3 regions of the Rhodococcus sp. 077-4 genome follow, and region 2 is predicted to be linked to each of the others. Evidence: predicted binding sites of a transcription regulator. Region 2 holds the regulator's gene; each other region holds the start of a gene.
What was found. The regulator LexA, encoded in region 2, represses DNA repair genes until DNA is damaged. The targets are predictions, from matches to a motif close to CGAACANNTGTTCG.
Positions count from the first base shown of each region.

Region 1 (3,275 bases), on a different contig from region 2:
CGCAAGAAGTTCGGGGTGCTGATGGACGGCTCCGAACCGGTCGCAGGAAAGTGGAACCTCGACGCCGAGAACCAGTCACCGCCGCCGAAGGGACGCCTGACCCTGGGTGTCGACGCGCCGTGGTGGCCCACCGAGGACGCTATCGACGAACAGGTGCGCGCCGACCTCGACTCCTGGGACCTCGACACCGTGGGTGTCGACGGACCTCGTGTGTTCGCGGTGACGGCTTCTGAAGCGTCGGACGCGTTGGCGCACTTCGTGAACTACCGGTTGGAAGACTTCGGCAAATACGAGGACGCGGTGATGGCAGATGACTGGACCATGTCGCACTCGCTGCTGTCGGTGCCGCTGAACCTCGGACTGCTGCAACCGCTGGACGTGGCGCAGGCCGCCGAGGAAGCCCACCGAGACGGAGCGCCGCTGGCGAGCGTCGAGGGTTTCATTCGGCAGATCCTCGGCTGGCGCGAATACGTGTGGCACCTGTACTGGCATCTGGGGCCGGAGTATCTCGAACGCAACAAGCTCGATGCCCATGAGCCACTGCCGGATTGGCTGCTCGAGTTGGACGGCGATGCCGTGGTTGCGAAGTGCCTGTCGTCGACGGTGGACGGCGTGCGTGAGCGCGGCTGGGTACACCACATCCCACGACTGATGATTCTGGGAAACTTTGCGCTGCAACATGCCTGGGATCCACGAGCGTTGACGGACTGGTTCGCAACGGCCTTCGTCGACGGATTCGCGTGGGTGATGCCGGTCAACGTGATCGGCATGAGCCAGCACGCGGACGGCGGAGTGATCGCTACCAAGCCCTACGCGTCGGGTGGGGCCTACCTGAACCGCATGACCGACTACTGCAAGCCGTGCGAATTCAATCCGAAGAAGCGACTGGGCGACGACGCGTGTCCATTCACCGCCGGATACTGGGCTTTCGTACACCGACATCGCGAGATGTTGGCACTCAATCACCGTACGGCGAGGCAAGTTTCGTCGATGAACCGATTGAGCGACCTCGAGCAGGTGTTGGAACAGGAACAGCAGCGCGAGGTGTACTGACGCATCGAAAAATTAGGCGTCTCACTTGACCCCGCACCGGCGATATTCAGGGTCGACGGTTCAGAAGTGCTGCGCCCGATGTTCAGGCGTGGCTTCTTGCCGCGGAACGCCCGTCTCATGCGATTTCCGGGTCCCGTCGGACGACTACCACGACACACCGACAGGTTCTTCGTGTCGAATAGTGAAGCATGGCAATAGTTTTCGGTTGAACTACGATTGCAATTCGAACATCTGTTCGATACACTTGCTCCCATGACCGCAGCGATCTGGCAACTGAGCGAAAGCGAACTCCTCGCCGACGCCGCCGCGGTCTCCCACCAGATCCAACTCCTCGAAGCCCGACGCATCGCCCTCGTCGCAGAGATCGACACCCGCGTCAGCCGAGAGAAACTCGGCTTCCCCGGCCCCGCCGGCTGGCTCACCTCCACCACCCTGCTCAGCCCCAGCAAAGCCACCAAAATCGTCGCCCTCGCCCGCGGACTGAAAGACTTCCCCGACATCGCCGACGCCATCAACACCGGCGTCATGTCCGTCGACCACGCCGCCCTGATCCTCACCTTCGCCGAAACACCCCCGAAAAACCTCCCGCAAGCAGGACAAGACATCGCCCGTAAAGCCATGATCGACGCCGCTACCGGACCCGAAGCACGCACCAGCAGACTCCGCGCGGCGATCACCCGCCTGCACGACACCTACGGAAACAAGAAGCCACCCGCCGAAGACACCGACCGCAACGAACTCTTCGCCTCGAAAACCCTGAACGGGCGACTGGTCATGAAAGGTGACTTCGACGCCGTCACCGGAGAAAAACTCCTCACCGCCCTCTCACCACTGACCGAACCGAGGCCCGCCGCCGACGGCACCCCCGACGACCGATCCCCCGCCAAACGCCGCGCCGACGCCCTCGAGCACATTCTCGACCAGTACCTCGCCTCGAGTGATCGACCCATCGAAGGCGGCGAGAGACCGCATGTGAACCTGCACATCACCCTGCGGGACCTCACCGACCTCCGCGACAATGCCGACAGTGCCGACGACGACGACATCGCAGACGACGAAAACTCCCGCACTGCAGCCGAATCCGACGATGACGCCGACACACACGATCCGGTCGACATCAACACCGGTGAACCGATCCACCCCGACGAGGCCTACGAGTCGAGCGCTACTGCTGCCGAGTCGGATGCTGCTTCGGAGCCGGGAACCGACAGCGAAGACCAGGACGGTGCCGCAGCGGATCGTCGCGCGTATCGCGACCTGTTCGGTGACGGCACCACCGTCGGCTGGCTCCCCTGGATGGGACCACTCTCCCGCAACACATCCCGCCAACTCGCCTGCGACTGTGTTCTCACGGCCATCGTCATGGACGAGAACGGCTCACCGATCAACCTCGCCCGCACCGCACGCACCGTCACAGCCAAACAACGCAAAGCCCTCATCGCGAGAGACCACACCTGCGCCTTCCCCGGCTGCGGAAAACCCGCATCCTGGACCGAAGCGCACCACATTCGGCACTGGGCCGACGGAGGCCCCACCGACATGAACAACCTCGTCCTGCTCTGCGGATTTCATCACCGGCTCCTCCACCACAGTGACTGGGAAGTGTTCATCGGTGCCGACAACCACCCCTGGTTCGTGCCACCGGCATCCGTCGACCCGTACCGACAACCCCGACAATCGCACGCCCGTGCAGGCCCCCACATCGCCTGAACCGGCCCACACCAGCCGCAGACGACACCAGCCCCGCACCGAAACGCCGGTGCGGGGCTGGAAGAGGTAAGTCGACAAGCTGATTCGAGTCGATCAGGAATGCTGTGACCGCAGCGATACACCACCACCTCGAGCACGACCCGTGCCTCGGTCAACGACGGGAGTGGAAGGAGAGGGATTGCCTCTAGCCCCGCCGACGCTATGTTCCGACTAGGCCCGCCAGTTCACCGGGACGTGTATCGCCAGATCGACCGCAGGCTTCCTGCGGCGGACATGAGTCGCGTGAGGTCGATACCTAGTGTTCGCCCCGCTCAATTACCCGACAACTTGCTCGCGTCGAGCTTCGCGACGGCCTCGTCGATCATAGGCACGTATCGCTCCAGTGCCCACGGCACCGTCAGCGGATTGATGATGGACGAGCCGGTGACGAAGGACTGATCCGTCGGCGCAACAACCGAGCCACGCGAGACCGCCGGAATCTGTTTGTACGCAGGCTGATTCTCGGTGTCCGT
Region 1 is NZ_JAJPWC010000001.1:1,886,057-1,889,331, reverse strand. It holds gene ACNEOT_RS09305 (cryptochrome/photolyase family protein) at 1-1,053, shown strand, start outside; gene ACNEOT_RS09300 (DUF222 domain-containing protein) at 1,306-2,763, shown strand; gene ACNEOT_RS09295 (iron-siderophore ABC transporter substrate-binding protein) at 3,075-3,275, opposite strand, start outside.
Region 1: the regulator LexA is predicted to act here: its motif matches at 1,278-1,291, upstream of ACNEOT_RS09300 (DUF222 domain-containing protein).

Region 2 (3,275 bases):
CACCGTGGTCGCTGCGGCGCTCGTCGCCGGGATCGGGGATTTGACGTTGTCGATCGGATCGGTCGAACTCGGCGGTATCGCCTGGGGCTCCGTCGGAATTCTCCTCGGCTACCCGATCGTCTCGGCGCTCGCGAGAACTGCGGGCAACCGGGGCCGCTAGTGGGTCACGGATCGCGCGCGTTTTGGTCATCGACCGGCTCGACACCGCGGACGTAGTGTTGCCTACGTGACGTCAGTCGTGCCGACGACCGTGATCCGCTTGGAGTTTCACCTGGTCGACGTCGGTATGCACCGAGCAAGGAGACATTCGTGGAACGCACACTTTTCGAGCCCGAGCACGAGCTGTTCCGGGAGTCGTACCGGAAATTTCTCGACCAGCACGTAGCACCGAACCACGCCAAGTGGGAAGAGCAGAACATCGTCGACCGCGGCGTCTGGGTCGAGGCCGGTAAGCAGGGCTTCCTCGGAACGGCAGCACCCGAGGAGTTCGGCGGCGGCGGAGTCAAGGACTTCCGCTACAACGCCATCGTCACCGAGGAAACCACCCGCGGTGGGTACAGCGGCATCGGCTTCACACTGCACAACGACGTCGTCGCGCCGTATCTGATCGAGCTGGCGAACGACGAGCAGAAGCAGCGCTGGCTGCCCGGATTCTGTTCCGGTGAGCTGATCACCGCAATCGCCATGACCGAACCCGGCACGGGCAGCGACCTGCAGGGCATCAAGACCAAGGCCGTCCGCGACGGCGACGACTGGGTGCTCAACGGCTCGAAGACCTTCATCACCAACGGAATCAACGCAGATCTGATCATTGTCGTGGCCTGCACCGACCCGGAGAAGGGCGCACAGGGCTTCAGCCTGCTGGTCGTCGAACGCGACATGCCCGGATTCGAACGCGGTCGCAACCTCGACAAGATCGGCATGAAGGCACAGGACACCGCCGAACTCAGCTTCACCGACGTTCGCGTGCCCGCCGCCAACCTCCTCGGCGAAGAAGGCATGGGGTTCATCTACCTCATGCAGAATCTGCCCCAGGAACGCCTGTCGATCGCCGTCGTCGCGGCAGCCGCGATGGAGTCGGCGCTGGAGATGACGATTCAGTACTGCCGCGATCGCAAGGCTTTCGGAAAGTCGATCGGCAAGTTCCAGAACACCCGATTCGTGTTGGCGGAGTTGGCAACCGAGACCACCGCCACCCGCATCATGGTGGACAAGTTCATCGAACTGCTCAATGCAGGGACGTTGTCCGTCCAGGAAGCCGCGATGGCGAAGTGGTGGACCACCGAGAATCAGGTCAAGCTGATCGACCGGTGCCTGCAGCTGCACGGCGGTTACGGCTACATGAAGGAATACCCGATCGCCAAGGCCTACATGGACTCTCGCGTCCAAACCATCTACGGCGGGACCACCGAGATCATGAAGGAGATCATCGGCCGCGGATTGAATCTGTGATCCGCTGATCCGATGCACGCGAAGGGCCGCAGCACATGTGCTGCGGCCCTTCTCGTGTCACTACGGTGACGATCCCTACAGCTTGCGCATCACGGTGACGACTTTGCCGAGGATTGCGGCGTTGTTGCCTGGAATCGGCTCGAACAGGGGATTGTGCGGCAGCAGCCACACTTCACCCTTGGACCGCTTGAACGTCTTGACGGTGGCCTCGCCGTCGATCATCGCAGCCACGATGTCGCCGTTGTCGGCCACGGACTGCTGGCGAACCACCACCCAGTCGCCGTCGCAGATGGCCGCCTCGATCATCGACTCGCCGACGACCTTGAGCAGGAAGAGCGAACCCTGCCCCACCAATTCGCGTGGGAGCGGGAACACGTCCTCGACGGCCTCTTCGGCAAGAATGGGACCGCCTGCGGCGATACGTCCCAGAACGGGCACGAACGTCGGGGTCGGCAGGCGATCCTGTTCGTCGGACGCCGCGGAACCGTCTACGGCGGCGGCAGCCTGATCGGCCTGCACCTCGTCCAGCCCACGCACGTCGACGGCGCGGGGGCGGTTGGCGTCCCGGCGCAGGAACCCCTTGCGTTCGAGGGTGCGAAGTTGATGAGCAACCGACGAGGTCGACGTCAGACCGACCGCATCGCCGATCTCACGAATGCTCGGCGGGTAGCCGCGCTCGGTGACCGAGGCGCGAATGACCTCGAGCACCTTGCGCTGCCGCTCGGTCAGACCCGCACTGATATCGGTTCCGACCTCCATGGCCTTGGATGTCGGCTCTGCGGCCGGCTTTCCTGCGGCGGCCTTGGTAGCGGTGGCCTTGGCGCCGGTCGTCTTGGGACCCGTGGTTCGCGTGGTCGACCTCGTCGAGGTCTCGTCCTTCATGCTGTCGGCCTCCTGCTGAAGTTCTGGATCCGGTCTGCGTGGTCGGTCTGCGCGGACTGGAGTTGATGGTGTCGACTCGTGTGGCGTGTGGTTTCTGACACGAATCTAGCGTGTATCAGCTGTTGAATCAAACATCTGTTCGACTCGTGTCGCGTTTTCTACAGACTTTGTCGGAGGCTCGTGATAGAACTTCGAACAAGCGTCCATCGAACGCCTGATCGAACAATCGATCCAACGAGTGAAGACGAGGTTCCGATGACCATCATCACCGATCGCCCCACCGCCACCGCCGTCCGTTCACGGTCCACCGTCGTCGAGCGCCGCCGCCGGGCGCGTCCGGCGGTGCACGGCGTCGCCGCGCCGTCCGGCCCGTGCCTGCCCGTCCTGGACCCGTCGTGGACGGATGTCACCGATCGTGAGCAGGCCGATCTCGAGTTCGACCGGACTTCTGCGCACTTCGCGGGTCAGCCGGTTCGCATGCGATCGCTGGTGCTGTCGATGTTGGCGGTCCTGGTCGTCGCAGGGGGACTGATCGGCATCGCGAACCTGCGGGCCACTGCAGCCGAGTCGGGCGCGCAGCCGGCCGGTGTGGTCGAAGTACACGACGGAGCAGTCGTCGAGTATGCGCCCGGCAGATGACCACCGGCCCCCTCGCGTCCGGGAAGACTGAGTATCCTCGACTGACTGCCCCGATGCGCGTGCTCGTCGTCGGAGCGTTGGATACGACGGAGGCTTCCTCATGCATTGCCCGTTCTGCAGGCATCCCGACTCACGCGTGGTCGACTCGCGTGAGATGGACGAGGGGCAGGCAATACGGCGTCGTCGCTCCTGCCCGGAGTGCGGTCGTCGATTCACCACCGTCGAGGCTGCAGTGCTGGCCGTCGTGAAGCGTAGCGGCGTGACCGAGCCGTTCAGCCGCGACAAGGTCGTCAAGGGTGTTC
Region 2 is NZ_JAJPWC010000002.1:1,013,664-1,016,938, forward strand. It holds gene ACNEOT_RS14035 (uracil-xanthine permease family protein) at 1-160, shown strand, start outside; gene ACNEOT_RS14040 (acyl-CoA dehydrogenase family protein) at 310-1,452, shown strand; gene lexA (transcriptional repressor LexA) at 1,528-2,211, opposite strand; gene ACNEOT_RS14050 (hypothetical protein) at 2,590-2,973, shown strand; gene nrdR (transcriptional regulator NrdR) at 3,074-3,275, shown strand, end outside.

Region 3 (3,275 bases), on a different contig from region 2:
TGGCAGCGATGAGATTGATCTGGTCCGACGAATCGATCTGGCAGCACGACAACGTCGCAGCCGGATACGTCCACAACCTTGTGATCGATCGCGCGTACGCCGGACGCGGACTCGGCCGCGCGCTACTCGACTGGGCCGACCACGCCGTCCGCGACGCTGGAGCGACACTGCTGCGGTTGGATTGCGCCGAGTCCAACACCGAATTGCGCGCCTATTACTGTCGCTGCGGATTCCGCGAAGTGGGAAGACGCGAGTTTCGCGACAGCCAGTGGTTCAGCGTCACGCTCTTCCAGCGAGACGTGCCCCGATGACGATTGAGCCTCATCGGGCAGCGACGGGACCGCCCGCGATCAAACGTGCGCCGCCGTCGACTCGCAGGATCGAGCCCGTCGCCACCCTCAGGTCAGGATCGAGTGCGAGCGCGACCACGCGTGCGACGTCCTCGGGTTCGGTTACACGACCCAAGATCGACGATCGCGCGAACGCGTCGAGTCGCTCCGGGGTGAGTACCGCAGCGCTCGCTTCGGTTCGGACTGCCCCGGGTGCCACCGTGGTGACCACTACTCCGAATGCTGCGGCGTGGGCGGCAATATGTCCGGCATAAGTGTTGAGCGCCGATTTGGCGGTTCCGTGAGAGACGAGACCCGGACCTACGAAATCGGCTGCTGTGCTTGATATATAGACGATGAACCCCGAGCCGCGAGCACGGAACAGCGGCAGAATCTGCTGGGTCAGGTGATACACAGCGGCAAGTTCGCCGACGATCTTCTTCTCGAAACTCGTCCAGTCGAGGTCCTCGATTCCGACGAACGACGGTTGCGCCGCATTGGCGTTGAACACGACCGCATCGATGGAGCCGTAGTGGTCCACCGTCTCCGCAACGAGACGTTCGACTTGCACCGGGTCAGTGACGTCGGCAGCGATCGCGAGTGCATCACCGCCGGAATCGACGATGTCGGATACGACGCGCGCAGCCGAATCGGCGTCGGATCGGTAGTTGACCACCACGCGATCTCCTCGACGCGCCAGTGTTCTTGCGGTGGCAGCGCCGATTCCGCGTCCCGCTCCGGTGATGACAATCGTCCTGCTCTGTTCCCCCATCAGGCGATTCTGTATTACGGCGGACTTCACTGCGACCCCAGCCATTCTTGGCCTCAATTCTTCAACATGGGAACGTGTGTTCGAAAGTGTGTCGGTGGGTCGCGGTAGATTCTGTTCATGCTTTCGGGGGACAGCGGATCAGGGGTGGACGGCATCGAGACGGTGCCGCCCGCCCCTGAGGTGTCCGATCCGGAGTTGGCGGCGCTGGTGGACCGGGTCGAATCCGCGGTCGCGGAGTTGGCAGGGCGGGCGTCGGTGTCGTGGACGAACGCCGATCGTCGTGCGGTGATCCAAAGAATGGAAACCCTGACGCGGTCCGTGACGGCGTACTCGCACACCTGGCTCAACGAGCTGATCAGCCAGCACGGCCTCGACGTGCACCCGGGATCGGTGCCATCCTCGGTGGCATGGATGCTCCGGATCACCCCACGCGCAGCCGGAGCCCGAGTGCGTCTGGCTGCGGAGTTGGGGGATCGCACCTCCTTCTCCGGCGACGTCCTCCGCGCGCTGCTGCCGCACACCGCTGCAGCGCTGCGGGCAGGGCTGTTCGACGCCAAACACGTGCAGATGATCCGCGAATTCTTCAGACACCTGCCCTCCAGGACTGACCCGCAGACACGCGATCTCGCCGAAGAGCAGTTGGTGGGTCTCGCATCGACCCGACGACCCGATGACTTCGCGCCGTTGGTGGCGCACCTGGACTCGATCCTCAACCCCGACGGCGATCACGACGATGACGACGACGACGAGAACGGAAAGCCGAAGCGTCGGAAACGACGGGATGCGTATTTCTACCTCGGTGAGCAAGGCGCTGACGGGATGTCGGAAGGCAAATTCTGCGTCGACTCCGAACTACGGGCCTACCTCGAAGCACTGTTCTCCAAAGCCGCGAAACCCGGCATGTACAACCCCGCCGACGGTAAACCGGTCACCGACGATGGAGAAGGAGACACGAACGGCGGCGGCAAGACCGGGAGCGGCGGGGCAGCAACCGACGGATCATGGCCCGATCACCCAGCAGCCGAACAGGATTCACCCACGCCAGACGGCGCGTCGGAGGCAGACGGGCCACCACAACCCGATACCGAACCCGATGATGAGTCGCCGGTTGATGAACGGACGGCAGAAGAGTGGCCGGACGATGCGGGCTTGTGGGATGACAGCCTGTGGGATGGCGGCCTGCGGGATAGCGGTGAATGCAGCGGTGACGGCGGATGCGGTGATGGCATCGAATGTGGTTGCGACACAGAACCCGAAGGCGCTACCTCCCACAACAGTGCGGATCGATCGGACGACATCGATGACACTGCCGGGCCCGGTGGCACCGGTGGGTCCGACGCCGACGCCGCATCGGACACCGACGCTCGACCCGATGCGCAGAGCGCCGAGGCACAAGGCGAGGCAGCGGCGGCAGCGCGGAAAGCGGCAGCCCAGCGGGACCTCCGCACCCAGAACGAACGTCAACACGACGCCCTGAAGCTGGCGCTGCGGCAGACACTCGCCTCCGGCACACTCGGCACCCACCGCGGACTACCCGTCACCGCCATCGTCACCATGAGCCTGAAAGATCTCGAAGCCGGCTGCGGATACGCCATGACCGCCACCGGATCACGCGTGTCGATCCGCGACGCCATCAGAATGGCCTCCCACGCCCACCACTACCTGACCATCTTCGACGACCACGGCCGTGCCCTCTACCTCGGCCGATCCAAACGCATCGCCTCAGCCGATCAACGCATCGTCCTCATCGCCCGCGATCGAGGTTGCTCGTTTCCGTCGTGCACCCGACCGGCAACGTGGTCCCAAGCCCACCACATGACGGAGTGGATCGACGGCGGCTACACCGACATCGACTCCCTCACCTTCGGCTGCGACATGCACCACGCACTCGTCGGCACCGGCCCCGGCAAATGGGCCACCACCAAAGCCGGAGCACACCACCAGTATCCGGGCCGCACCCTCTGGCACCCACCACCCGAAATGGACCCGCGCAGGCGCGGCCTCATCAACCACGCACACCATCCAGAAGAGGTTCTCTACCCGCCCGACCACCACGGCGATGCCGGGGACGAGGAACCACGACAACCCGCATAACGACCCACACAAGCGTCAGGGCACAGCTCTGCCTGAAATATCCGCACTCACGGTTCTGCAAGCAGCGTGTCGTAGGCCAT
Region 3 is NZ_JAJPWC010000001.1:1,310,579-1,313,853, reverse strand. It holds gene ACNEOT_RS06415 (GNAT family N-acetyltransferase) at 1-311, shown strand, start outside; gene ACNEOT_RS06410 (SDR family oxidoreductase) at 322-1,101, opposite strand; gene ACNEOT_RS06405 (DUF222 domain-containing protein) at 1,219-3,195, shown strand.
Region 3: the regulator LexA is predicted to act here: its motif matches at 1,171-1,184, upstream of ACNEOT_RS06405 (DUF222 domain-containing protein).